DNA from 3 places in the Paenibacillus sp. FSL L8-0644 genome. Region 1 is predicted to be linked to each of the others. Evidence: riboswitches for the same ligand, from Rfam matches in the RefSeq annotation. Region 1 holds a riboswitch; each other region holds the start of a gene.

Region 1 (3,279 bases):
TAACGATTGAGCGAATGCCGTTTCTTCCACAGTCATGGGCTGATCGAAGGAGACGTCTCCGTATATAATCGGCGGTTTGACACAGCGGGAGCCGTAGGACTGCACCCATCCGTTTTGTGTAAAAGCAAAGCCATTCAGCTTTTCGCCAAAAAATTCAACCATATCGGTCCGCTCAAATTCCCCGTGTACAAGCACGTCAATGCCAATGTCCTCCTGAATATCAATCCATTCCTTGATTTGCTGTTGGATGAACGTCCGGTATTGCTCGGCAGACCATTGTCCTTTGCGATAGTGCAGGCGGGCCTTGCGGATCTCGGCGGTTTGCGGGAAGCTACCAATGGTCGTCGTAGGCAGTGGAGGCAACTTCAGCTTATTTTGCTGAATCTCACGACGCTCGGCGAAAGGAACGCTGCGTGTTAGAGGCTCCTTTGCCAGCAAGTCAGCCAGATCGGCAGCTGTCTGTACACGTGCCGCTGAGCTGTTGAAACGGGCTACCGCATCCGCACTTTGTCCAAGCTTGGTGAGTGCGGATGGATCGTGTTTGCCAAGTGCAGCCGTCAGGACGGCGATTTCCTCAAGCTTTTCATCGGCAAAGGCCAGCGCTTGCACCAGTTCTCGATCCAGCTTGTGCTCTGCTTCCAGACTGACTGGCACATGCAGCAGACTGCATGATGGCTGTACGATAAGCTGCTCGGCAGTGGTCTGTTCTGCTAACTGACCCAGCAGGGTAGCCACAGCGTTAAGGTCGCTGCGCCATATATTGCGCCCGTCAATGACCCCAGCGCCCAGCGTTTTTCCTTTAGGGAAACCATGCTGCAATATATGCTGGAGATTTTCGCCATCATCATACACAAAATCAAGACCCAGTCCCTGTACCGGAAGTGCGGACAGACGCTCATAATGGTCCAGGCTGCCAAAGTAAGTTTGCAGCATTATATTTAAAGAGGGCGCAGCTTGGGCCAAAGCTTCATAGACTTCCTGAATAATGTCCAGATCCTCTACTGGGAATGAGGTGGTCAGGACAGGTTCATCGATTTGGACCCACTGAACACCTTCTGCTGCTAGTTCAGACAGGACACGGGTGTATAAAGGCAGGAAGGTTCTTATAATAGAAGCAAGCTCCTTGCGATCATAGCCTTTGGAAAGGGTAACGAATGAATAGGGGCCGATGAGGACCGGTTTCCCATCAATGCCTAGCTCTTGTTTTGCTTCACGATAAGCCTGTAAAGGTTTATTTTCAGTGAACACCGGGACTGCGTTTGCCAATTCAGGAACGATGTAGTGATAATTGGTATTCATCCATTTGGTCATTTCACTGGCGGTTGCTCCCTTTTGACCACGAGCGATCCCGAAATACACGGACAGAGGAATCGGACCTGCAGGACGATGGTTGAACCGTTCGGGTACTAGACCAAACATCACAGATGTATCCAGCATGTGATCATAATAGGAGAAGTCTCCGACAGGAATGCGATCAATCCCCTTGTCACGCTGCTTGCTCAGATGCTCCAACCGTAATCTTTTCATCTCCGTTTGCAGTTCGCTTTCGCTAATACTGCCGTTCCAGAAGCGTTCCAGTGCTTTCTTCCATTCCCGGTTTTCGCCGATACGCGGATATCCCAGATTACTGCTAATTAAGCCGGATAATTCAGGCCATTCAATGACGGACATGTACTTTTCCTCCTAGTGGGTGGCTGTTTTATTTTTACGTACCAAAAAAGGCATTCTTCCCCCTAGAGTTAAAAATAAGTAGGGGAAAGAATGCCTCCGTGATTAAAAAATCAAAAATACGGCGACTGCTCTTAACACCTCCCTATCTTCCGTAGGTACTTGCGATGTTGTTAAAATAGGCAGGTCTCCTGACTTACGGATCATGACTCTCAGCATCCCTTCCCGGTCTGTGGACCAGTGGTTGTATGAACAGCTGAAAGTTCCCCGTTTACAGTGGCGGGACCGTGCCGGATTTGCACCGGCTTCCCTTTTAAGCCTGATCTGAATAGAACAGACACCTATCTCCAAGCTATGCGGTTAAGGTATGACGAATAATTATGCACTCGTATACTTGTTCACCATCATAAGTGAAACTTGCAGGATGCGCAATAGAAACTGCAATGGAATCTGTTAGGGATATGCCAAAAAAGACAAGCCTCATCCATGATGGAGACTTGTCCTAGATTAGATATAGCATATGCCGAGTAAGCTTCGCTTTAAGCCAATGAAACGGTGTAACCTGCCTGAATGCTGGCTTTTACATCTACCAGACGCTGGTTGCGGCTGCCTCGGAAGGGAAGGGTCAGGTCCTTTTGCTGTTCTACAAAGCGACCATCCACAATCACATCGCACAAAAGTGCTAGCTCCTGTCGCTCCTGATCTGTGAGTAGATCTTCATAGACAAAGCCAGTGTAAGCCCACACGGTTCGGTCGGGACAGGCCGCACGGAAGTCGCGCACAAATTGCGAGCATTCTGCTGCTGAGAAAAACGGGTCTCCCCCGCAGAGAGTCAGTCCGTCCAACAACGGATTATCCATGATGTCACGAATGACCTCCTGTTGTCGTTGGGGGGTGAATGGCTCACCTGCATGGAAGCTCCACGACGCTGGATTAAAGCATCCGGGACAGGCATGACGGCAACCGCTAATGAACACGACGGTGCGCAGGCCGTATCCTTCGTTCAGAGATTCCGGAATGTAGCCACACAAATTCACTTATGTTTCACCCGATCTCGAACTTCTGCTTGTTTTGCAGCATTAAAGCGAACGGTATAATCCCCTGTCAGATATCCGGTTACCCGACGTAAGCGCTGAAAGTGTGTGTGCTCCTCATCTGTGCCACATTGGGGGCAGCTTGTCCCGATAATCCCTTCATAACCGCATTCTGTACAACGATCCACCGGGTGGTTGATGGAGAAGTAGCCGATGTTCTGATGTAGCGCGTACTGAACAATTTTAAGAAACGCATCCGGGTTATTCCGCGCATTACCGTCCAGCTCAATGTATGATATCGCACCAGCGTTGCATAGGTTATGGAACGGAGCTTCCAAGCTGATTTTGCGAGCAGCCGGGAGCGTGTAATACACGGGAATATGAAAAGAATTCGTGTAATATTCTCGATCATTTACCTCAGGAATAATCCCGAAATCACGTTGATCCAGCAAGGTGAACTTGCCCGACAGACCTTCGGCAGGCGTAGCGAACAATGTAATATTCAAATTGTGATATTCACTCATTCGATCGCAATACACGCGCATAGAAGTGATGATTCGCTGTGCCTCGCGGTATA
Region 2 (3,279 bases), 3.5 Mb from region 1:
TGACAGCGGCAATGCTTGTGATAGCGGCGTGGATGTACAAACGAGATGCTGCAAGAAGCTGGCGCACAGTCAAGCGAGACGCTCGTCTGCACCCAAGTCCGAACAGTGGCTTCCCGGAATCGGCTGTTGCTGGTGCATTGGGGATTCGTCTTGGAGGATATAATGTGTATCATGGCGTGCGCTCCTTTCGTGCATACATGGGGGATTGGATACGACCGCTAGAGTCGAAAGATATACGGCATACGATCCAGCTGATGTTCGCCGTGTCCAGTATGTTTGTAGGATTGTGTTTGTTAGGAGCCGCAGGTTGTTTTGCCTTGGGATGGGTGCGGTGAGGGTGAGGAGTGACACACTGAATAATGATCGAGCAGGAAGTGACATTTCTTGAAACAAGATATAGCAGCAAAAAGGACAGTAGAATACGCACAAAGACCGAACTCACAGGAGGATAAGGTGCCGTATGATGCTAAAGAAGATCTGCATTGGGATATGGAGCTCGTGTTAGTTCGTCACGGCACAACCTTATGGAACAAGGAACGTCGATATCTGGGACACTCCGACTTAGGTTTGCTACCGGGGGCAGAGCAGGAATTAAAGCCTTTGCAGGAAAAATTGCAAGGTCAGTCCTTTGCTCGAATCTATTGCAGCGACTTAATGCGATGTCGCCAGACCTTGCAGATCATTGTGCCGGAATCAGAGTTGACGTCTGGGCGTTCCCTATCTACTATGCCTCCTATGATGGAACCATGTCTGCGAGAGCTTCATTTTGGCGAGTGGGATGGAAAAACGTATGACATGCTCAAGGATGTGTCGTTGTATCGGGCTTGGATTGATGAGCCGCAACGGATCACCCCACCTGGTGGAGAGTCTTGGACAGATTTTGTAAATCGTCTGCGCAAATTTCTTGACTCTCTGTATGAATGGCGTGTTGCTATGGAAGTTCAACCCATGGATTTGACTGCTACGTCGCCCTCTGTTTTGGTCGTTACGCATGGTGGCGTAATTCGTCAGCTAGCTTGCATGCTGATACCGGGCCATGATTTTTGGAGTCTGAATCCGAAGCCGGGAGAAGCATTAAGGATTCAATTGAGGCTGGCAGGACCGCACAATTACATAGCGGAAATGCTTCCTCATTAGGTTAGACACCAGCGGATAAAGAGGCTGTTTGGGTTGTAAGCCGCCTCATTTTAACCTATAATCATCAAGTAAAAGAACGGCTTGACTACCACTACATCAAATATCCAGCAGACGAGGTCGGCGCAGCGTGATGAAACTATGGTTTCCCTCCCTGCGCTGTTAAAAGGGAAGTCGGTGTGAATCCGGCGCGGTCCCGCCACTGTAAATGGAAACATGCCCGTTAGTCCTCTTTATATGTTACTAAGCATATGAAAGAATTTCAGGACATGTATTTTACCATAAGTCAGGATACCTGCCCGTCCGCCTGTCACCATAATCCTTCGAGGAAAGGATGACGTGTTCGCAGTGACTGTCCATGCGGAAAGAAGCTGCCGCCTGCGCACGATCTGCGCTAACGTGACCCCTGTGTCCTGATATGAGGATGCGGGGGTTTTTGATAGGAAAAAAGGCTAGATTTAGAAGATATCTGATGATGTTCAAGTAACGCTCTTAACGATTTATTTATGAAGGGGTGCAAATCATGGCAGGAAAAAAAATAAAGGTGTGGACAACAGGTCTATTGGCTCTGATTTTGGCAGTTGTGCTGAGTGCATGTGGCGCTAATGGAAAAAATGCAGAAAATAAAGAGGGTCAGGCTTCTTCACAGCAGCCGGGACAGGCAGTAAACGCACAAGAGCCTCCGGGCAAAACGGTTTACCCGCTCACAGTTAAAGATGCAACAGGACAGGAATTTACATTCAAAAAAGCGCCGGATAAAATCGTTTCCGTCTCCCCGGCAGAAACCGAGGCGTTGTTCGCCATTGGGCTGGATAAGGAAATTGTCGGCGTCTCCGACTACTCTGATTACCCGGAAGCAGCTACGAAAAAGCCTAAAGTGGGCGGTATTATGAAACCGAACGAAGAGGCGATCATTGCTGCGAACCCGGAAGTCGTTTTTGCAGGGATATCACTTAGTGAACAGGCTACGACCAAGCTGCGCGACATGGGAATTATGATTTTTAAAACGGAACCGAAGACAGTGGAAGATGTCATGGCTAACATCGAATTGTATGGGAAAATCACCGATCATCAGAGAGAAGCAAGAGCGGTGACTGACAAGATGAGAGCAGATGTAGCAGAAGTAAAAGAAGGAATTAAAAATATCGGTAAAGGGCAGAAGCTGCGGGTATACGTCGAGTTTTCACCAGGCTGGACAGTGGGTAAAGGCGAGTTTATGGACGAGCTGATTACGTTGGCGGGCGGCGAAAATGTAGGTGCCACGCAGAAGGGGTGGTACCAAATCAGTGAGGAAAATATTATTGCTGCGAACCCTGACGTGATTTTGTACAGCAAAAGTGTCAAGGACGACAAAACGGGCCAGACGCTCGGTGATATCATTAAAGCTCGCAGTGGATGGGATCAAATATCGGCTGTTCGCCACAACCGGGTGTTTGCCGTGGATGATAATTTGATCAGTCGTCCGGGTCCACGCGTAACGGAAGGTCTCAAGGAAGTGGCCAAGGGCGTGTATCCTGAAATTTTCAAATGAACCGTAAACTGATCGGCTTTGGAGGGACAGGTCTTGTCCTGCTGTTGCTGACGCTGCTGCTCTGTCTTGGCATCGGCTCGGCCAAGCTTCCGGTCAGCCAAATCACGGGCATTCTGGTTAACCACCTACCGTGGTTAGGCGATACGTTTACACCGGATTGGAATACATCCTCAGAGCAGATTATTTTGAAGGTCAGATTGCCACGAGTGTTACTGGGAATGTTGGTAGGAGCAGCGCTGGCGCTGGCGGGAGCCGGATTTCAGGGTGTGCTGCGTAATCCTTTGGCTGATCCGTATACACTGGGGGTATCCTCGGGGGCTTCGGTAGGAGCGGCAGTACTGATTTATTGGGGCCTTCAATTTTCATTTGTTGGCATATGGACGCTGCCGCTAGTGGCATTTACGACCGGAATGCTTACGCTGTGGATGGTGCTGACGTTGGCACGGGAAGGTGGGAAAATTCCGACACAAAGTCTCATTTTGTCGGGTGTGGTGATGCAATCCTTTCTGGGAGCGGTTGTTTCCTTTCTGACAGCCATGTCGAAGGAGACGGTCAATGAAATATTGTACTGGACGATGGGAAGTCTTAGTCTGCGCGGTTGGTCATATACAGGA
Region 3 (3,279 bases), 210 kb from region 1:
TTGTAATCGCATTTTCCTTTTGATCAGGTAAGATAATATCTTTGATGTAACCTTCACCATCATAAATTACTTTTAAACCAGGCTGAGGTTCAGGGTTGTCAATATGATATACCGGCAGTGATTTGGCTTCTTCTTTGATTTCCTTAATTAGTGCCTCTTCTTTTTGTAGCTCAATTTGTTGTTCAGCAGTAAGTGGAGCAACAGCAGCTAGAGATTTTTGTGGTTCAGGTACAGGAGTTCCTTTTTCCAATACAACCATGTTATTGTTCTCGTCATATTGGATGATTGTACCCGCCAACATTTGGTCAGGGATTTTTTCCCCTTTCTCAGCATGAGAGATTGCTGGACTGACGACTCCCCAAGAAATGAGTAGCGTTACAGCTAGAAAAGCTTGTGGTAGATACTTTACTTTCATACAAAGCGCCTCCTCGAAAAATTTGTAAATCCATAGATAGCATAAATGAGCTCACATACTATATCAACCTTTTAATGGAATATATGAATATATTTATCTATATTTTTATAAGCAAGAGTTCATTATCCTGACATATACGACATTTAATGACAGTTTTATAACAGCAGATTTGATAGTCCAGTAGGAGTAAGAAGCTAAAGGAGTTCTCCAAATGAACATTAGGAGCTTATTAATCTACTAGAACAATTTGCTAGAGTGATGGGTGATATCATGGTATAATTTACCTTATGGATTTTGAATAGTGGTGGATGTTTTCGGACCACGGTGTAGCTTCCTGAAAGGGGGTGAAGCCGATGGTCAACCTTGTGTCGTGCTACGATGTGTTGCGTTGGATGGTTACGTTACTAAGCCTGGTGTTTAGTATTCGTAAACTTTATCGCTGGCTACGTCGGAAATTTCGGAACAAGCGAAAACCCACCGCGTAATTAGGTTGGCCCCTAACGGTGGGTTTCGTTTGCATTAACCATTAGTTATGCAGCGCGCCGTGGGTGATCCACAGCCTTTCAAGTCCTAAGAGTCTTTGCCGTTGGCGCGGCGAAGACTCTTTTTAGTATACGGACACGGTGGTTTACTCTATACCTAATTTTAACACTTCAATTGCGTACACGCAATTGGAGGTTAGGTCTTGTTTCTACCTTATCGTTCAAATTTAAATTATTGTGCAGCCTTTATTGACAAGCCTGTGACAACAAAATAAGATCGTAATGAAAAGAAATAAAGGAAGAAAACAGGTGTGAGCCGGACAACTCTATGTATGGGGTTTCGTAGAGACGATGTACATAGTTGTTGAGCATGTTCACTTAAAAGGGAAGTTCGGTTGATTCCGACACGGGCCCGCCACTGTATACAGGCATCAGCAGGATACTGCTGGAGCTTTCAGAACAGCCACTGGAATTGTGAAGAACCGGGAAGGCCTGAAAGATACGCCTGGAGTCAGGAGACCTGCCTGTTTTGACATCACTGTCAGACCCACGGGATTGCTGGGGAGGTGGTTAGGCGTGCTGCATACGGAATGTCTGAAACCGATCCCTTCTATATTATTAGAGTTGGCTTCGAGGTGAGTTTTGGCATTTTATATTGAAGGCATTTCTGACTGCTAATCAAGTGGTCCGGAATGCTTTTTTTGGCGTTTTACGTTAGGTTTATATGTTTTTACAAGATAGAGGGGGACTCATGAAATGATTAGCAATCGTAGTAGGCGTTCATGGTTCGTATGTACAGGGGTGATGCTGCTGCTAGCAGTTATGGCTCTTTCGGGATGTGCCAGCAATAAGACGGCGGATAGCTCCGGCAAGGGGGAGAACGCGTCAGCACAACAAACAGCGACAGATAAAAAGCTAGTAATGGCGTATACGTGGAAACCGTCAGGCGTTGACCCGCACGGAGATAATAGCTGGGATGTAATGCGATCCGGTGCAGGCGAGACGCTGGTACGTTTGAATGAAAAGCTGGAACCTATGGCTTGGTTGGCAAAGGAGTGGAAGCAGGACAGCCCTACAGTTTGGACGTTCAGCTTGCAGGATAAAGTCACTTTTCATAATGGAAAAAGTATGGATGCAGCAAGTGTAAAAGCGTCTTTGTTACGCTCTATTGAGAAAAGCCATCTGGCGAAGGATTTACTGAATGTGAAGTCCATTGATGTAAGCGGCCCGCTGGCCTTGAAGATCACGACAAACCAGCCGAATGCGGCGTTGGTGTCTAATCTAGCTGATCCATCGACGATTGTACTGGATGTGGCATCGATGAAAGATGAACAGAGTCACCCAGCGATGACAGGCGCCTTTAAAGTCAAAGCGTTCAACAAGGACCAATCGTTGGTCGTAGAGCGTTATGACGGATACTGGGGCGAGAAGGCACGATTGGCTGAAGCGACGATGAAGTTCATTACGGACGGGAATTCGCGCCTGATGGCACTGCAATCCGGTGAGGTGGACGTAGCGACGGATATTCCGGTTGATAACGCAGAGGTACTGAAAAAGAACGGCAAGCTGCAAGTGCTGTCAGCTCCGTCCTTGCGCACCCATATGATCGTGTACAATATGGAATCGCCAGTATTCAAGGATGTGGCGAACCGTAAGGTGGTGGACAGCCTGATTCCACGCGCATCGATTGTGAGCGCCGTCATGAGGGACTTCGGTACGGAGGCAAGCAGCCCGTTCCCGAGCATTCTTCCCTTCGGTAAAGTTGAGCGTAAAGCGCTGGACGGAACGGCAGAGCAACTTTTGACGAAGGATGGCTGGCAGAAGGACGCCCAAGGGACATGGACTAAGCAAGGCAAGCCGTTCGAGGTTACGCTGCTGACTTTCCCTCAGCGTCCGGAGCTCTCTGTTATGGCTGAGGTCATCCAAAGCCAATTGCTGAAAGAGGGAATCCAGGTCAAGATTCGCAAGGTGGAAAATATCGACGAGGCGTTGACCAAAAACGATTGGGATTTTGCTATGTACAGTATGCTTACTGCTCATACAGGAGAGCCGCAATATTTTATGGACATGTTTTATTCTTTGAAAAGCGAAGCCAATGTAAGCCGTTATAGTTCCAAACCGCTAGAGAGTATTCTGAACAGCCTGAAGCTGGCGAAGGATACAGCGCAGCGTAATGCCATGACACTACAAGCGCTGGATATCATCAATACGGATTTGCCACAGTCGTTCATTGTGCATCCTGATAATGTGTTTGGCGTGAAAAAAGGGGTGGAGGGTTTTACACCCCATCCGATCGAGTATTACTACATTACGACGCAATCCGATATTGCGGAATAACGAGCTGCGTATCCTATGATTCGTTTTATACTGGAACGTGTGGCG

What was found. A riboswitch is a leader RNA that binds a small molecule or an ion and turns the genes downstream of it on or off. The one in region 1 is predicted to bind cobalamin.
Region 2: another riboswitch for cobalamin. It lies ahead of NSS94_RS07300 (ABC transporter substrate-binding protein); the one in region 1 lies ahead of metE (5-methyltetrahydropteroyltriglutamate--homocysteine S-methyltransferase).
Region 3: another riboswitch for cobalamin. It lies ahead of NSS94_RS24275 (ABC transporter substrate-binding protein); the one in region 1 lies ahead of metE (5-methyltetrahydropteroyltriglutamate--homocysteine S-methyltransferase).

The regions. Positions count from the first base shown of each region.
Region 1 is NZ_JBBOYN010000001.1:5,151,965-5,155,243, reverse strand. It holds gene metE (5-methyltetrahydropteroyltriglutamate--homocysteine S-methyltransferase) at 1-1,671, opposite strand, end outside; cobalamin riboswitch at 1,833-2,028, opposite strand; gene nrdG (anaerobic ribonucleoside-triphosphate reductase activating protein) at 2,208-2,705, opposite strand; gene NSS94_RS23325 (anaerobic ribonucleoside triphosphate reductase) at 2,702-3,279, opposite strand, start outside.
Region 2 is NZ_JBBOYN010000001.1:1,619,253-1,622,531, forward strand. It holds gene cbiB (adenosylcobinamide-phosphate synthase CbiB) at 1-335, shown strand, start outside; gene NSS94_RS07295 (histidine phosphatase family protein) at 385-1,137, shown strand; cobalamin riboswitch at 1,260-1,451, shown strand; gene NSS94_RS07300 (ABC transporter substrate-binding protein) at 1,658-2,665, shown strand; gene NSS94_RS07305 (FecCD family ABC transporter permease) at 2,662-3,279, shown strand, end outside.
Region 3 is NZ_JBBOYN010000001.1:5,360,190-5,363,468, reverse strand. It holds gene NSS94_RS24280 (hypothetical protein) at 1-415, opposite strand, end outside; cobalamin riboswitch at 1,242-1,439, shown strand; gene NSS94_RS24275 (ABC transporter substrate-binding protein) at 1,654-3,234, shown strand; gene nikB (nickel ABC transporter permease) at 3,250-3,279, shown strand, end outside.